DNA from 3 places in the Variovorax sp. PBL-E5 genome. Region 1 is predicted to be linked to each of the others. Evidence: riboswitches for the same ligand, from Rfam matches in the RefSeq annotation. Region 1 holds a riboswitch; each other region holds the start of a gene.

What was found. A riboswitch is a leader RNA that binds a small molecule or an ion and turns the genes downstream of it on or off. The one in region 1 is predicted to bind glycine.
Region 2: it holds a riboswitch for glycine, as region 1 does, so the genes downstream of both, WDLP6_RS02410 (FAD-dependent oxidoreductase) here and WDLP6_RS21050 (D-amino acid dehydrogenase) in region 1, are expected to answer to the same signal.
Region 3: it holds a riboswitch for glycine, as region 1 does, so the genes downstream of both, gcvT (glycine cleavage system aminomethyltransferase GcvT) here and WDLP6_RS21050 (D-amino acid dehydrogenase) in region 1, are expected to answer to the same signal.

The regions. Positions count from the first base shown of each region.
Region 1 is NZ_LR594671.1:4,341,032-4,346,329, forward strand. Features, by position in the region: gene WDLP6_RS21030 (MFS transporter) at 1-1,051, opposite strand, end outside; gene WDLP6_RS21035 (hypothetical protein) at 1,161-1,517, opposite strand; gene WDLP6_RS21040 (hypothetical protein) at 1,527-1,694, opposite strand; gene WDLP6_RS21045 (PDR/VanB family oxidoreductase) at 1,997-2,953, opposite strand; glycine riboswitch at 3,109-3,198, shown strand; glycine riboswitch at 3,214-3,318, shown strand; gene WDLP6_RS21050 (D-amino acid dehydrogenase) at 3,406-4,710, shown strand; gene WDLP6_RS21055 (porin) at 5,096-5,298, shown strand, end outside.
Region 2 is NZ_LR594671.1:491,589-496,886, reverse strand. Features, by position in the region: gene WDLP6_RS02420 (hypothetical protein) at 1-603, opposite strand, end outside; gene WDLP6_RS02415 (helix-turn-helix domain-containing protein) at 724-1,458, shown strand; glycine riboswitch at 1,612-1,719, shown strand; gene WDLP6_RS02410 (FAD-dependent oxidoreductase) at 1,792-3,036, shown strand; gene WDLP6_RS02405 (FIST signal transduction protein) at 3,059-4,327, opposite strand; gene WDLP6_RS02400 (PhaM family polyhydroxyalkanoate granule multifunctional regulatory protein) at 4,367-5,080, opposite strand; gene WDLP6_RS35440 (copper chaperone PCu(A)C) at 5,148-5,298, opposite strand, start outside.
Region 3 is NZ_LR594671.1:2,182,974-2,188,271, reverse strand. Features, by position in the region: gene WDLP6_RS10705 (electron transfer flavoprotein-ubiquinone oxidoreductase) at 1-541, shown strand, start outside; gene WDLP6_RS10700 (hypothetical protein) at 747-1,244, shown strand; glycine riboswitch at 1,283-1,381, shown strand; glycine riboswitch at 1,399-1,511, shown strand; gene gcvT (glycine cleavage system aminomethyltransferase GcvT) at 1,558-2,733, shown strand; gene gcvH (glycine cleavage system protein GcvH) at 2,789-3,163, shown strand; gene gcvP (aminomethyl-transferring glycine dehydrogenase) at 3,201-5,298, shown strand, end outside.

The sequences.
Region 1 (5,298 bases):
ACACCGGCAATGCGCTGAAGATGCCGAAAGCGGCCAACGTGACGGCAGCCATCTTCGGCACCGGGGCGCTGATTTCCGCCGCGGCCACCAGGCCGGCGAAGATGCAGGCCAGCGGCACCAGCACGAACCACTTGCGTTCGCGCCGCGCGTCGGACCAGCGAGTCCAGAACAGCATGGCGATCGCGCCGACGAGGTATGGGAAGGCATTGATGAAGCCGATCTCGACATTGCCGAGACCGCCGAAGCCCTTGATGATCTGCGGCAGGAAGAAGCCCAGGCCATAGAGCGGCACCGTGATGCCCATGTAGACGAAGCCCAGGGCGATCACGCGCCAGTTGAACAGCGACTGCGTCCACGAGATCTTGTGGATGGATTCGCGATTGCGCTGCTCCGCATCGAGCGTCTGCTGCAACCAGTCGCGCTCCTCGGGCGCCAGCCACTTCGCGTCCTTCGGCCGATCGGGCAGGTACATGAGCACGAAGAAGGTCAGCACCAGCGCGGGAATCGCTTCGAGGATGAACAGCCATTGCCAGCCGTGCAAGCCGCCGACGCCCTCCATGTTGAGGATGTAGCCGGAAATGGGCGAACCGATCACGGTGGAGATCGGAATGGCGAACATGAACCAGCCCACGATGCGGGCGCGGTACGCGGCCGGAAACCAGAGCGTGATGTAGAAGATCACGCCGGGAAAGAATCCGGCTTCGGCAATGCCGAGCAGGAAGCGCACGACGTTGAAACTCGTCGCGCCGCCCACCCAGGCCTGGGCCGCGGAGATCAGGCCCCAGCTGAACATGATGCGCGCGATCCAGCGGCGTGCGCCGAAGCGTTCCAGCGCCAGGTTGCTCGGCACCTCGAAGAGGAAATAGGCAATGAAGAAGATGCCCGCCGCGCTGCCGAAGATGGCGCTCGTGAAGCCCATGTCCTTGGACATCGAGGCGCCGGCGAAGCCCAGGTTCACGCGGTCCAGGTAGGCGATGAAGTAACTGATCATCAGCAGCGGCAACAGGCGCCAGCCGACTTTGGATAAGGTTCTCTGCTCGAGCGAATTCATGCGGTCTCCAAACTGTTGTTGTCGTGGTACCGGTTTCGGACCGGCCGGGATTTATACCCCGACCCACTCTTTCTCGCATGAAAGCGGCGCCCAAGCCGCTGCCCCGCGCTCAGGTTGGCGCGCAGCGGGCGTAGACCAGCGCGAGGTAGTCGACGTGCCTGCGCAGCACCTCGAGCTGCTGCAGCGTCGAGCCCTGGACCCGCTCGTCGGGGTCGAACTTCAGGCTGCCGTCCGGCATCAGGATGAAGTGCATTTCCGCGCGGGGCGCGCCGGTGGCGTTCAGGTAGCCGCAACCCGTGCGGGTGCTGCGGTTGTAGGTCACGTTCGAGAACGCCGCGACACCGGACGCGGGGAGCTTGCGCTTGACCTGCATCTCGACCTGCCACACCGGCCAATAGAACCACCAGGCGGCGGTACAACCGGCAAAGACGGCAAGGCCGACCAGGGTGCAGACGAGTGCTCGCATGACTTGCTCCTACTCAGGTGGAATGAAGCGCATGGCCACCCTGCCCAGGGCGGTCAGTTCGGTCACCGTCGCTGTCCCCTGGCCCGGCCTGGCGCCCGGCGTGAAAGAGACCTTGACCCAGCCGCCGTCCCTGAGCGTGCGCAGGTGCTCGATCTCCTGGGCATTCGTGAACGTCATGGGCAGCGGGCCCAGGGCGAGGCGTTGGAGCAGGCTGTAGAGCATCGGCTTTTATCCGACGAACGATCCGAAGGCCAGGTTTCCCTGCCTCCCCATCGAACGGTGGCCTGCATGTGACTTCATGTAGCCAATTGTAATTACATGTAGTACCTAAGAACTAATCATTTCACGTGATGCATTTCACACGGGGGCGCGTTTTAAGGGGTGTTTTGTCTGCCTCGGCGGCTGGCAGAGCGGCCGAGCGGCGGGAAGCGCTGCCCTGGCTGCAGGCGCTGGACAGGGGTTTCCTGCCGATGACCGGCTCAAAGATCGAGAACGAGGTGTTCGCCGACGCAGCCCGACACGCAAACCATCATCGTCCGGTTCGAAGCGCGCTCCTCGCTCGAGAGCACCGAATCCCGGTGCGCCGGAATGCCCTCGAGCACCCGTGTCTCGCAGGCGCGGCAGACGCCCTCGCGGCAACCGCAATCGGCGTCGATGCCGGCTTGGTGCAGGGCATCGAGCAGCGCGACGCCCGGCTGTACGGCAAGGGTCCGGCCGGTGCGCGCCAGCGTCACCGTGTAGGGATGCTGCTGCCGCGACACCCCGTGCCCCGCATCCGCCGCAAAGCGTTCGACATGGACCTTCCTGAAGCCGAGTTCCTCGCAGATGCGTTCGAAGGCAGCAATCATCGGCGCCGGCCCGCAGCAATAGAAATCGCTCGCCGCCGGTTCGCCCGAGAGGAATTCGCGCAGATCGGGCGGCCTTCCCTGCTCTTCGTCGAAGTGGAAGCTGACGCTCTTCGACGACCCGAGCCGTTCGCAGAATGCTGCCTCCGGCCGGGACCGCGCGCAGTACAGCAGCGACGCCGGCTTGCCCAGCGCCGCGAGCCGCTCGTGCATGGCGAGGATCGGCGTGATGCCGATGCCGCCCGCCAGCAGGACCGACCTCGACGCTTCGGTATTCAGCGGGAAATGATTGCGCGGCGGCGAGATGTCCAGCATCGACCCGACCGCGAGCCGCTCGTGGACATGGCGCGATCCGCCGCGGCTGTTCCTGTCGTTGAGGATGGCGATCCGGTAGCGATCGCCTTCGGTGTCCGGGTTCAGCAGCGAGTAGCTGCGGACCAGATCCGGCGCCAGGTGCAGGTCGATGTGCGCCCCGGGCTCGAAGACCGGCAACGCTTCTCGCGTGCGCGGACGCAGCTCGAGGCTCACGATGTGCCGGGCTTCGCGGCGGACGGCGCTCACCGTCACGTGCAAAAGAGAAGAGCTGTTCATGGTCGCTTCGCGTTTCGATATCCGATAGGGCAGAAGCGAAAATTGTCGAAGGCCGTGGACGAAAGAAAAAATCGTTCCTTTGGATGCGAGGCATCGCGCGAAGTGATGCATCGCGTCGCACGCGCTCATCGACCGCGCGCCCTGCTTCGGTTAGACTCGCGCTCGCAGGAGAGCAGGCCGCGCGAGCGGCCTCACCGAAGGCGCAAACTCCCATAAACGCTCAGGTCGGCTCACGTGATGAGCCCGTACTGCAACCATCGTCAGAGCCGTCTGGAGAGCCATCACGCCACGTGATGCACCGAAGGAGCAAGCCCGCTGCGCCGCAGAGGGTGAATCTCTCAGGTACCGAGGACAGGGGGAGCGGCAACTTGAACATGCGTTCCGGTTGCTTTTCTTTTTGCAGCATCCGTTTCGCCGTGTTCGAGCGCCAAAACCTCGAAGGGGTTCTTGACATGCGCGTGATCGTTCTCGGCGCCGGCCTGCTCGGCGTCACCTCGGCCTACTACCTCCAGCAACTCGGCCACGACGTGACCGTGATCGACCGGCAGGCCACGCCGGCCGCCGAAACCAGCTTCGCCAACGGCGGCCAGATCTCGGTCAGCCATGCCGAGCCCTGGGCCAACCCGAGCGCGCCGCTCAAGGTGCTGCAATGGCTCGGCAAGGAAGACGCACCCCTGCTCTTTCGCTTCCGCGCCGACATGCGGCAGTGGCTCTGGGGCCTGCAGTTCCTGCGTGAATGCACGCCGGCGCGCACCCGCCACAACATCGAGCAGATCGTGCGGCTGGGCACCTACAGCCGCGCGACGCTGCAGCAGCTGCGCCGCGACACCGGCCTCGACTACGAGCAGCGCACGCAGGGCATCCTGCACTTCTACACGACCCAAAAGGAATTCGATGGCGCGCTCAAGCCCGCCGAGCAGATGCGCGCACTCGGCTGCGAACGCCAGGTGATCTCGGCCGACGAAGCCGTGCGGCTCGAACCCGCGCTGGCTCATATCCGCCCGCAGCTGGCCGGCGCCACCTACACGGCCGAGGACGAGTCGGGCGACGCCAACCGCTTCGCGCGCGAGCTGGTCAAGCTCTGCCAGGCGGCCGGTGTGAGGTTCCTCATGAGCCACACGGTGACCGCGATCCGCGAGGCCGGCGGCAGCATCGACCACGTCGAGGCGACCGACAGCGAAGGCCGCTTCCAGCGCATCCGCGGCGATGCCTTCGTGCTCGCGATGGGCTCGCTCAGCCCCCTCTATGCGGCGCCGTTGGGCATCCGGCTGCCGATCTATCCGGCCAAGGGCTATTCGGTCACGCTGCCGGTCATCGATGCCTCGAAGGCCTATCAGGTCTCGCTCACCGACGACGAATACAAGCTGGTGTTCTCGCGCTACACCTCGGCCACGGGCGACCGCATGCGCATCGCCGGCACGGCCGAACTCAACGGCTACGACCGCGACCTGAACCGCGTGCGCTGCGAGGCCATCGTGCGGCGCGTCGAGCAGCTGTTCCCCGGCGCCGGCGACACGACGCAGGCCCAGTTCTGGACCGGGCTGCGCCCCGCCACGCCGAGCAACGTGCCGCTGATCGGCGCCACCCGGTTGCCGAACCTGTTCCTCAACACCGGCCACGGCACGCTGGGCTGGACGCACGCCTGCGGTTCGGGCAAGTCGATCGCGCGCATCGTGAGCGGACTCGCGCCGGAGGTGGATTTCGCCTTCACCGGCGCGACGCCGCGGCCGCCGGTCCTCGGCTTGCAGGGCGCGTAGTTGCGCCGGAGTGATGGCGCAGCTATTGCGCCATCACATGGCTGCCATCGGAAAGAACGATTTTCCCATCGGTCGTTCGCTCTCTATTCTCGGGCTGCACCTGGCGCTTCATTGATGCCTGCCGAACAATTCAAAGAGGTTCACCCGATGTCCCCACGGATCCATCCCCGCATCGCACTGCGCCGGCATTCGGTGTGGACATAGCGCATTGACGACGGCGGCGGCCGGTCGCGTTCGACCGCGCCCCGCGTCCGCAGGCAACCCGCCTGCACATCACGCCCTTTCTGCCCACAAGGCCCGCCGCGGCGGCCTCGGACAGGCGCGCGCGTGCGCGATCCCTGTGCGCTGCCGTGAGCCGGCCGTCGATTCCCAACGGAGACATGCAATGAAGAGAAAAATATGGCTGACATCGGTGGCGCTGGCCGCCGCCGGCGCGGCCTCGGCCCAGTCGTCCATCACCGTGTTCGGCACGATCGATACCGCGATCAGCGGCTACTCGAACCGCTCGACGGACCCGAACGGGCCGACGCTGCTGAACCCCTTCTACGTCAACCGGGGCAGCGTGACGACGAGCCAGACCGCGCTCAC
Region 2 (5,298 bases), 3.8 Mb from region 1:
GAGCGCCAGCGTCAGCACCAGCGCCATGCCGCCGAACTGGACCAGTCCCCATGGCAGCATGTTGCCCGTCTCCTCGCAGACACCCACCGCCAGCAGCCCGGCCGCCAGCACGAACCACGCGGCCGGCCAGCCGGCGCGTGCACTGACCCGTTCGCAGACGGCGAAGCCGACCAGCCCCGCGAAGGCGACCGCCATGCCGGCGCGGTCCGCCGCCAGGCGCAGGTCGTCGGGCTGCAGGTGGTAGAAGGCCGAGCCGGCGGCGGTGAGGATCAGGCCGGCGAAGAACATCCAGGCGCAATCGAGGGCATTGACCGGCGGATGGACCATCGATGGCGGCAGCGGCACCGCATCCAGCACGTCTTCATGCGCCCGGTCGAGCCAGTGCAGCCAGCGCAGGCCCCAGAGCCCGATGACCAGGAAGGGCAGGTTGCTGAGCACATCCATCGCGTTCGGCAGCCCGTGCCAGGCCTGGGTATCGGCGAACACGGCCGGCGGCAGTTCGGTCGCTTGCAGATCCGGCCCGGCGACCGCAACCAAGGTCAGCAACGCGAACACGGACAGCAGGCCGCGCTCGCGGCGGGAAAGGGAAGACAGCAGGGACATGGCGGACTCCGTGGGGTGGCGGTGGGGCGGAATGTAGGTTGCCAACCCCCTCTCGGGCATCGAAAATCGATACGGAGCAATTTCCAACGCCCCTTGGTATCAACAGGCAATACTCTTCCCATGAGCACCACCGTCGACCTCGTCCAGGCCCTGAAGAACGAACTCAAGAATGCCCGCATGACCTATGCGGATCTCGCCAAGTCGCTCGACATGGCCGAGTCCAGCGTCAAGCGCATGCTCGCCAAGGGCGACATGCCGCTCACGCGGGTCGACGCGATCTGCCGCGCACTCAAGATCGATTTCGCCGAACTCGCCCGCCGTGTGGCCGACGATCAGCCCTTGCTGAAGGAGCTGACGCTCGAGCAGGAAAATGCCGTGGTCAAGGACAAGAAGCTGCTGCTGGTGGCGATCAACGTGCTGAGCCAGTGGACGCTGGAGCAGATCGTCACCGCCTACCGGATCAGCCAGGCCGAGTGCATCGGCTACCTGGCCCAGCTCGACCGCATCGGCATCATCGAGCTGCGTCCGCTGAACCGCTACCGCCTCAAGCTGGCCAAGACCTTCCGCTGGCGCCCGCATGGCCCGGTGATGGATTTCTTCCGCGAGAACGTGGTGCTCGACTACTACAAGGGCGGCTTCGACGGGCCGGCCGAAGGCCTGCTGCTGGTCCACGGCTCGATCAGCCGCTCGCTGGCGCCCGCCTTCCTCGAACGCCTGCAGCGCGTGGCCCAGGACTTCGCCCAGCAGCACCAGACCGACCAGAAGCTGTCGCCCAAGGAACGCGAGGGCTATACCTTGCTGCTCGGCATGCGCAACTGGGAATTCGAGCTTTTCACGCGCCTGCGCCGGGCTTGAGCGGGTCGCCCACATGATTCAAGAAACCGGTTTCTGCGCTGGACTACCGATCGCAGAAAAGCGGATGATCCCCACCATCCCACCGATGGCGCAAACTCCCATGAACGCTCAGGTGAATCGCCGAAGGCGATTCGGTCACTGCATCGTTGTTGATCAATCGCCGACTGGAGAGCCGCCGCGGCACGCGGCGCTCCGAAGGAGCAAGCCCGCTGCGGGTCGCACGCGGGTGAATCTCTCAGGTACAAGGACAGGGGAGCGGCAGTCTGAACCCCGGGTGAAGGCCGCCATCCGCGCCGCCACCCGCCGTTCGTGCCATCCCCAAAGGATACGGACATGCGCGTGATTGTTCTGGGCGCCGGCCTGCTCGGCGTCGCATCGGCCTACTACCTGCAACAGCTGGGCCACGAGGTGACGGTGGTCGACCGGCACGCGAGCCCCGCGGCCAAGGCGCGCGGCCGCGTGAACCGCCATGAGGAAGGCGCCGCAGCGCAGCCGGCGGCACTGTCCTCATCCCCTGCCGGCACGAAGCGCAAGGAATCGGCGCTGTACAGCCGCCTGCGAAGGCACTTGGCCCGGCTGCTCGACCGTGCCATCGGCGAACGCCGCAAGTCCGATCCGTTCGAGCATCTCGTTCGCCTGGCCGCCTACAGCCGCGAAAGCGTGCGCGCGCTGAGCGACGAAGCCGGCATGCCCCAGAGCGCGCGCACCGCAGGCCTGCTGAGCCTTTACACGGACGCTGCCGCTTTCGAGGACCGCACGGCCCGCGCCGCGCACTGGAACAGGCTGGGCTGCGAAGAACGCCTGCTCTCGCCCGAGGACGCGCTGCGCATCGAGCCGGCGCTGCAGGCGATGCGCATAGGCCTCGCCGGCGCGGCCTATACGCAGGACGACCCGGCGCGCGATCCGGCCCAGTTCGCGGCCAGCCTCGTCTTCCTGTGCCGCGCGGCCGGGGTCCGCTTCGCGATGAAGCACACGGTGGTGTCGCTGCACGAGCGCGAGGGCCGCATCGACCACGTCGAACTGCGCGATGCCGGCGGCCGGCCCACGGCCATGCGCGCCCAGGCCTATGTGCTCGCGCTCGGCGCGGCCGGCGCGCCGCATGCGCAGCAACTGGGCATCGCGATGCCGCTGCGCCACCTGCGCGAGTACATCGTCACGATGCCGATCAAGGATGCCGCCCGCGCTCCGCGCGTAACCCTGCGGGACCGCCAGGGCAAGCTGCGCATCACGCGCATCGAGACGCCGGCGGGCGATTCCCTGCGGGTCTCGGGCTTCGCGCGCGACCGCCTCGACGAGGAAGGCGAAGCCGACTCCGATCGCTTCGACGCCATCCTGCGCCGCTTCGAGCAGTTGTTCCCCGGCGCCGCCGACACGGCGCACGCCACGCTCGAAACCGTCGGGCATGCGGTGAGCCGGAACGGGCTGCCCATGATCGGCAAGACGCGGCTGCCCAACCTGTTCCTCAACACCGCGCCCGGCGCGCATGGCTGGGTGCACGTCTGCGGCGCCGGCAAGTCGATCGCCCGGATCATGAGCGGCCTGCGGCCCGAACTCGAGTTCGCCTTCCGCGGCATGTAGGCCGGCGCAGGCCGCCTCGCGCTCAATCGGCGCCGATGAAGACCGTCAGCACGCCGGTGTAGCCGTACAGGTGATGCCGCGCGATCTCGCCGGCCGCGAAGAAGCCGACCAGCGGCACGTCGCCGAGCGCATGCCGCACGATCTGCAGCTCCGCGCCGGGCGCGCCGAAATGCGGGCCGCCGCGGCCGGAGCAGCTCACGTACACCGCGCCCGCGATGCGGCGTGCGGGATGGGGCGCGGCCTCGGCCTCGCCGGCCGCGACCGCGCGCGCCGTCGCCAGCGTCTGCTCCTCGGGTTCGAGTTCCTCGCGGATCTCGGCACAGACACGCATGAGATCGGCGCGCGCCGCCTGCGCATTGCGGCGGCAGAAGGTCATGCGCATGCCGGCTTCGGCGACGTCGGCGATCGCCACGCCGCGACGCGTCGGATCGAGCCCGATGATGTGCCGCACCAGCACGTCGGCGCCCAGGTCGCCGGTGCGCCGGATGCCGTCGCTGCCCGCATCGGCGAGACCGACCAGCGTGGCGCGCACCGCGTCGATCGCCTGCTGCGGCATGTCGAGCGACACATGCAGATCGGCCAGCAGCACGTCGAGCGCCGGTTCGCCGTCGAGCTTGAGCAGCAGGTTGCCGTCGGCTTCGGTGATCTCGCGTTCGCGCGACACCGGCTGACAGCCCTGCGTGACGCGCGAGACCAGCCGCACGCCTTCGCCGAACACCACGCCCGAGAGGCCGCCCGAGAACACGCCGCCCGCCGCGCCATGGCCGCGGATGTTGCCGTTGCCGCCGATGGCGAACTGCAGGGCGCCGCCACGCCCCGACGACAGACCGCCGAACAGATAGCCGGTGTCGGTGCGCCCGGCCATTTCCGCGATCAGCTCGGTGAGATCCTGCGTGGCGGGGTCGGCATGCACGAGCGCCGTGTGCGGCGCAAAGCCGCTCGTCTCGGAACTGGCCAGAGGCGCGACGCCGGAGAACACGCGGTACTGGTCGCTCGGCAGCTGGCACAGCATCACGCTCAACGCGGGTTCGTCGAAGTACTCGGCATTGTTGGCCGCCACGCCCACGCCCACCGTGCCGGACCAGTCGGTGATCTCGGGCAGCTCGGCGCCGAGGTGATCGAGGATCTCCTGCGCATCGGCCGCGTAGTGGTCGGTGATGTAGAGCAGGCCCAGCGTGGGTGCGCGTGCGTAGTCGGGCAGCGCCATCTGCGCGCGCAGCTGGGCGAGCACGAGCCCGGCCGCCATGCGCCACTGCGGATGGGTGGCATGACCGGAGGGAAACAGTTTCATGGCCTCGGCTTTCTCTGTCTGGTCCGTTCGACCTCTTCGTCAGCGCTTGCGCGCCGCCGGCCTGGCTGCGGCGGATGGCTTCTTCGCGGCGGCCGCGGGCGTCTTGCGTGCCGGCTTGCCGGGTGCGGCGCCCATGGCCTTGCCGACCGCATCGGCCAGCGGCTGGGCCATCGCGGGCACCTTCAGCTGGGAGGCGTCCTGCAAGGCCGAACTCGCGATCTGCTGGAACTGCTGCGTGAGCGCGCCCCACCATTGCAAGGGGTCGACGACGCCGGCGGCGTCCGGTGCTGACGCGGCAGCAGCCGGCTTCCGGGGGTGCTCGGTGTGCTTCGCTTCAGCGGCCGGCGCTTCCTCGGCCTTCGCCTCGGGCGCTGCCGCCGGCCGCGGCGCCGGGGCTGCTGCAGGCGATGGCGATGGCGCGGCAGCCTGCCGCGTGAAGACGCTCGCGAGATCTTCCATGCGCACGTTCATGCCGCGCAATGTCGAGAGCGTCATCTTCTGCACTTCGAGCGCCTGGATCGTGGCCTTGAGCGCATGGCCGTTCTGCTCCAGCCAGTACTGCACGGTCTTGAGTTCCTGGATGCGCTTGTCGACCTCTTCGACACTCAGCGTCGGTGCCACCCAGCTCGACAGGCTCGGCAGGCCCGGCACCGCGCTCGGGCCGGCCGATGCGCTGGCGCCCGCAAGGTTCTTGAGGAAATCGAAGCCCGGAACGAACTGGCTGAAGGCAAAGGGTTTGCTCGCATCGCTCATGGGAGATCTCCTGGCAGGTGGTTCTTGTGCAGGCAGCTTACTCCAAGGCATGGCGATTTCGAGACCCTCACTTCATGTGCATGTGATCGTGCGCCGACGCCCCGGCATCCGCGCCCGTGCCCACCGGCAGCTGGACCTCGAGCGAGCTCGATGCGCCCTTGGCATCCTCGAAGCGCAGCGTCATCGGCACGGTTGTGCCCTTCACCAGCGGCTGCTTC
Region 3 (5,298 bases), 2.2 Mb from region 1:
CCCCGCGGCCTTCGAGAAGAGCTGGCTGCGCACCGAACTCAACAAGGCACGCAACTTCAAGCAGTGGTTCAAGAAGGGCCTGGCGGTCGGCACGGTGATGACCGGCATCGAGCAGTTCGTGCTGCGCGGCCACATCCCATGGACGATTCACCGCACCGAGGCCGATCACCAGCGCCTCAAGCGGGCATCGGCCAGCAAGAAGATCGCCTACCCGAAACCGGACAACAAGCTCACCTTCGACCGGCTGTCGTCGGTCTTCGTGAGCAACACCAACCACGAAGAGAACCAGCCCGCGCACCTGACGCTCAAGGACGCGACGGTGCCGACCCGGATCAACCTGCCCGACTACGCCGGCCCCGAGAGCCGCTACTGTCCCGCCGGCGTGTACGAGTTCGTGCCGGATGAGGGCGGCAAGGAGCGCCTGCAGATCAATGCGCAGAACTGCGTGCATTGCAAGACCTGCGACATCAAGGATCCGACGCAGAACATCGTGTGGGTGACGCCCGAGGGCGGCGGCGGGCCGAACTACGTCGGCATGTGACGGGCTTTCTCCCTCCTCCTCTGGGGGAGGGTTGGGGTGGGGGCACCGGGCCTTTGAACTGTGCGTTGCGCGTGACGTGAGGCCGGAGCCGGGAATTCGCCCCGGCCGACAGCCTCAACAGAAATCGCACCCTTCGAATCACCCATTCACAAAGCCGTCACACCCACCCCCGATGCTGCAAGGCTCGCCCGCAAGCCAGCATCCCATGTTCCTCATCAAGACCGACAAGGCCCATCAAGAACTCCAGCCCGGCCGCCGGACCCTCGGCCAGCGTGAGCGCGCCCTGCTGCTGATGGCCAACGGCCATCGCTCGGTGACCGACTTCGGCGAGCTCTTCGGCGGCCGCGAGCAGGCCAGCCGCGTCGCGGCCCAGTTGATGGACACCGGCTATCTGCAGCACCGCCAGCCGGCCCCGCAGCCCGAACCCGCCGTGGCCGTCGCCGCCGATGTCTTCGACGGCAAGCGGTCGCTCGCCACCACGCGGATGTTCCTGTTCGACCTCTGCGAGCGCATGTTCGTGCGGCGCGACCCGCCGCTGGCCGAACGCTTCCGTGAGGCCTTGCGCGCAGCGCGCGACCGCGAATCGATGCTGGCGACGGCCAACGCCATGCTCGAGGCGATCGAGCAGGCCGCCGGCGCCGAGCGCGCCGAATCGATCCGCGAGCGCATCGACAAGCTGCTGCCCGCCCTGCCCCTGCATTGAACCGATCGGCGGCGCCGGGCGCCACCGATCCCTTACACTCACCAGGGTCAGGAGAGAGCCCCGCCCCGCGGAGCCGCCGAAGGCGCAGGTCCCACCGATCCACGGGCCCGAACGCTCAGGCAAAAGGACTGACGAAGCGCCGATCTTTTTCGCGCGTTTCCTTGCTGGAGAGAGCCGGCCCGCCGCGCAAGCGCAGGGCCGTCCACCGAAGGAGCAAACCCCGATCGTGGGGCGAATCTCTCAGGTAAAGCGGACAGCAGGGGTGGCCCATGGCTCGCGCCATGGAACGAGACTGCCCCTTTTGGAGAGTGCCTTGGCCTCCTCATCCGCATCCGCATCCGGTGACGATCTTCAGAAGACACCGCTGTACGACCTGCACGTGGAACTCGGCGCACGCATGGTGCCCTTCGCCGGCTATTCGATGCCCGTGCAGTACCCGGCCGGCCTGATGGCCGAGCACAAGCACACGCGCAGTGCCGCCGGCCTGTTCGACATCTCGCACATGGGCCAGCTCCGGCTGGTCGGTCCCGACGCCGCGGCCGCGTTCGAAACCCTGATGCCGGTCGACGTCGTCGGGCTGGCGGCCGGCCGGCAGCGCTACGGCCTGCTGCTGAACGACGACGGCGGCATCCTCGACGACCTGATGTTCTTCAACGAAGGCAAGGATTCGCTCTTCGTGATCGTCAACGGCGCCTGCAAGAAGGCCGACATCGCCCACATCACCGTGAAGATCGGCGCACGCTGCCAGGTGCAGCCCCTGCCCGACCACGCCCTGCTGGCGCTGCAGGGGCCACAGGCTGCGGCGACGCTGGCGCGGCTGTCGCCAGGGATCGAGCGCTTCGTCTTCATGACCGGCGGTGCGGTGCAGATCGGCGGCATCGCCGCCTTCGTCACGCGCAGCGGCTACACCGGCGAGGACGGCTTCGAGATCTCGGTCGCCGCGCAGGACGCCGAGGCGCTGGCCCGCCTGCTGCTCGCGCAGGCCGAGGTCAAGCCCGTCGGCCTGGGCGCACGCAATTCGCTGCGGCTCGAAGCGGGGCTGTGCCTCTACGGCAACGACATCGACGAGACGACCACGCCGGTCGAGGCCTCGCTCGGGTGGGCGATGCAGAAGGTGCGCCGCGCCGGCGGCGCGCGCGAGGGCGGCTTTCCCGGCGCCGCGAAGGTGCTGGCGCAACTCGTCGCCGCCAGCGGCACGGCCGGCCACCTCGACCACCACACGCTCAAGCGCAAGCGCGTCGGCCTGGTGGCGCTGGAACGCGTGCCGGTGCGCGACGGCACGCTGCTCGAATCCTTCGAAGGCCAGCCGATCGGCCACGTGACCAGCGGCCTGCTCGGCCCCACGGTCGACCGGCCGGTCGCGATGGCCTATGTGGCGCTCGCCTACGCCGAACCCGGCACGCGCATCCAGGCCATGGTGCGCGGCAAGGCGGTGCCGATGGAAGTCAGCACCATGCCCTTCGTGCCCGCCCACTACTTCAGAGGCTGAGCCTCGACCCGATTCCTTCCATTCAAGCGGCCCATTTTTTCCAGGAGATTCCTTCATGACCATCAAGTACACCAAGGACCACGAATGGGTCCAGCCCGGGGACGGCAACACCGCCACGGTCGGCATCACGCTGCATGCGCAGGATGCGCTCGGCGACGTGGTCTTCGTCGACCTGCCCCCGATCGGCAAGACCTTCGCGCAGGGCGAGATCGCCGGCGTGGTCGAGTCGGTCAAGGCCGCGGCCGACGTGTTCATGCCCGTGTCGGGCGAGATCACCGAAGTCAACGAAGCGCTGCGCGCCGACCCTTCGCTGGCCAACAGCGACCCGACCGGTGCCGGCTGGTTCTTCAAGGTGCGCCTCGGCGAGCCGGCGCAGCTCGACGCGCTGCTCGACGCCACGGCCTATCAGAAATTCGCCGACGAAGCCTGATTCGCCCCCTCCCTGCCCGACCGCACGACTGCCCTCCATGCCGACGCCCGTCCAGACCTCCTTACCCTCGCTGCGCTATCTCGAGAACGCCGAGGAATTCATTGCCCGCCACATCGGCATCGAAGCCGCCGACGAGGCACCCATGCTGTCCGCCATCGGCTCGAAGTCGCGCGCCGAACTGATCGACGGCATCGTGCCGCCGGCCATCCGCCGCCGCGCACCGATGCGTCTGCCGGCGCCGGCGACGGAGGCCGACGCGCTGGCCGAGCTCAAGGCCATCGCGGTCAAGAACAAGGTGGCGCGCAGCTTCATCGGCCAGGGCTACTACGGCACCCACACGCCCGGCGTGATCCTGCGCAACGTGCTGGAAAACCCCGCCTGGTACACCGCCTACACGCCCTACCAGGCCGAGATCTCGCAGGGCCGCATGGAGGCGCTGCTCAACTTCCAGACCATGGTCTGCGACCTCACGGGCATGGCGATCGCCAACGCCTCGATGCTCGACGAGGCCACCGCGGCGGCCGAGGCGATGACGCTGGCGCGGCGCAGCGTCAAGAGCAAGAGCAACGTGTTCCTGGTGTCGGGCGACTGCCACCCGCAGACCATCGAGGTGATCCGCACGCGCGCCGTGCCGCTCGGCATCGAGGTCCGGGTCAGCACGGTGTCGGAAACCCTGCCGCACCTGATGGCCAGCGGCGCCTTCTTCGGCGTGCTGGCGCAGTACCCCGCCACCACCGGCCAGGTGCATGACCTGCGTCCGCTGGCCGGCCATGCGCACCAGTGCGAGGCCGCCTTCTGCGTTGCGGCCGACCTGCTGGCGCTCACGCTGCTGGCGCCGCCCGGCGAATGGGATGCCGACATCGTCTGCGGCACCACGCAGCGCTTCGGCATGCCGATGTGCAACGGCGGCCCGCATGCGGCCTACCTGGCCTGCCGCGACGCGTTCAAGCGCTCGCTGCCCGGCCGCCTGGTGGGCGTGAGCGTCGATACGCACGGCCAGCCCGCCTACCGGCTCGCGCTGCAGACGCGCGAGCAGCACATCCGGCGCGAGAAGGCCACCTCCAACATCTGCACGGCACAGGTGCTGCCCGCGGTGGTGGCCAGCATGTATGCGGCCTACCACGGGCCCGATGGGCTGCGCCGCATCGCGCAACGCGTGGCCGCGCTCACCGCCGTGCTGGCGACCGGCCTCGAGCAGATGGGCCGTGAACTGGTCAACGGCAGCGCCTTCGACACCCTCACCGTCAAGATCGGCGACGACGCGCCGAAGATCCTGGAGCGCGCGCACGCCGCCAGCATCAACCTGCGTCAGGGGCTGCAGCATCACCTGGGCATCTCGCTCGACGAGACCACCACGCGCGCCGACATCGAGACGCTGTGGGCGCTCTTCGTGCCGACGGGCACGCCGATGCCGCGCTTCGACGAACTCGCGGGCTCGGTCGTCTCGCGCATTCCCGAGGACCTGCGCCGCACCAGCGCCTTCCTCGTGCATCCGGTGTTCAACACCCACAAGAGCGAGACCGCGATGCTGCGCTACATCCGCAGCCTGAGCGACAAGGATCTCGCGCTCGACCGCAGCATGATCCCGCTCGGCAGCTGCACGATGAAGCTCAACGCGACCAGCGAGATGATCCCGATCACCTGGCCCGAGTTCGCCAACATCCATCCCTTCGCGCCGGCCGAGCAATTGCAGGGCTATGCGCAGCTCGACGCCCAACTGCGCGCCTGGCTCTGCGAGGCGACCGGCTACGCGGGCATCAGCCTGCAGCCCAACGCCGGCTCGCAGGGCGAATACGCCGGCCTGCTGGCGATCAAGGCCTTCCATGCGGCGCAGGGGGACAGCCATCGCGACATCTGCCTGATCCCCTCCTCCGCCCACGGCACCAACCCGGCCAGCGCGCAGATGGCCGGCATGCAGGTGATCGTGACCGCCTGCGACGCGCAGGGCAACGTCGACATGGACGACCTGCAGCGCGCCTGCGAGAAGCACGCCGCCAGACTGGCCGCGGTGATGATCACCTACCCCAGCACGCACGGCGTGTTCGAGACGCGCGTGAAGGAGCTCTGCGAGCTCGTGCATGCGCACGGCGGCCGCGTCTACGTGGACGGCGCCAACATGAACGCGCTGGTCGGCG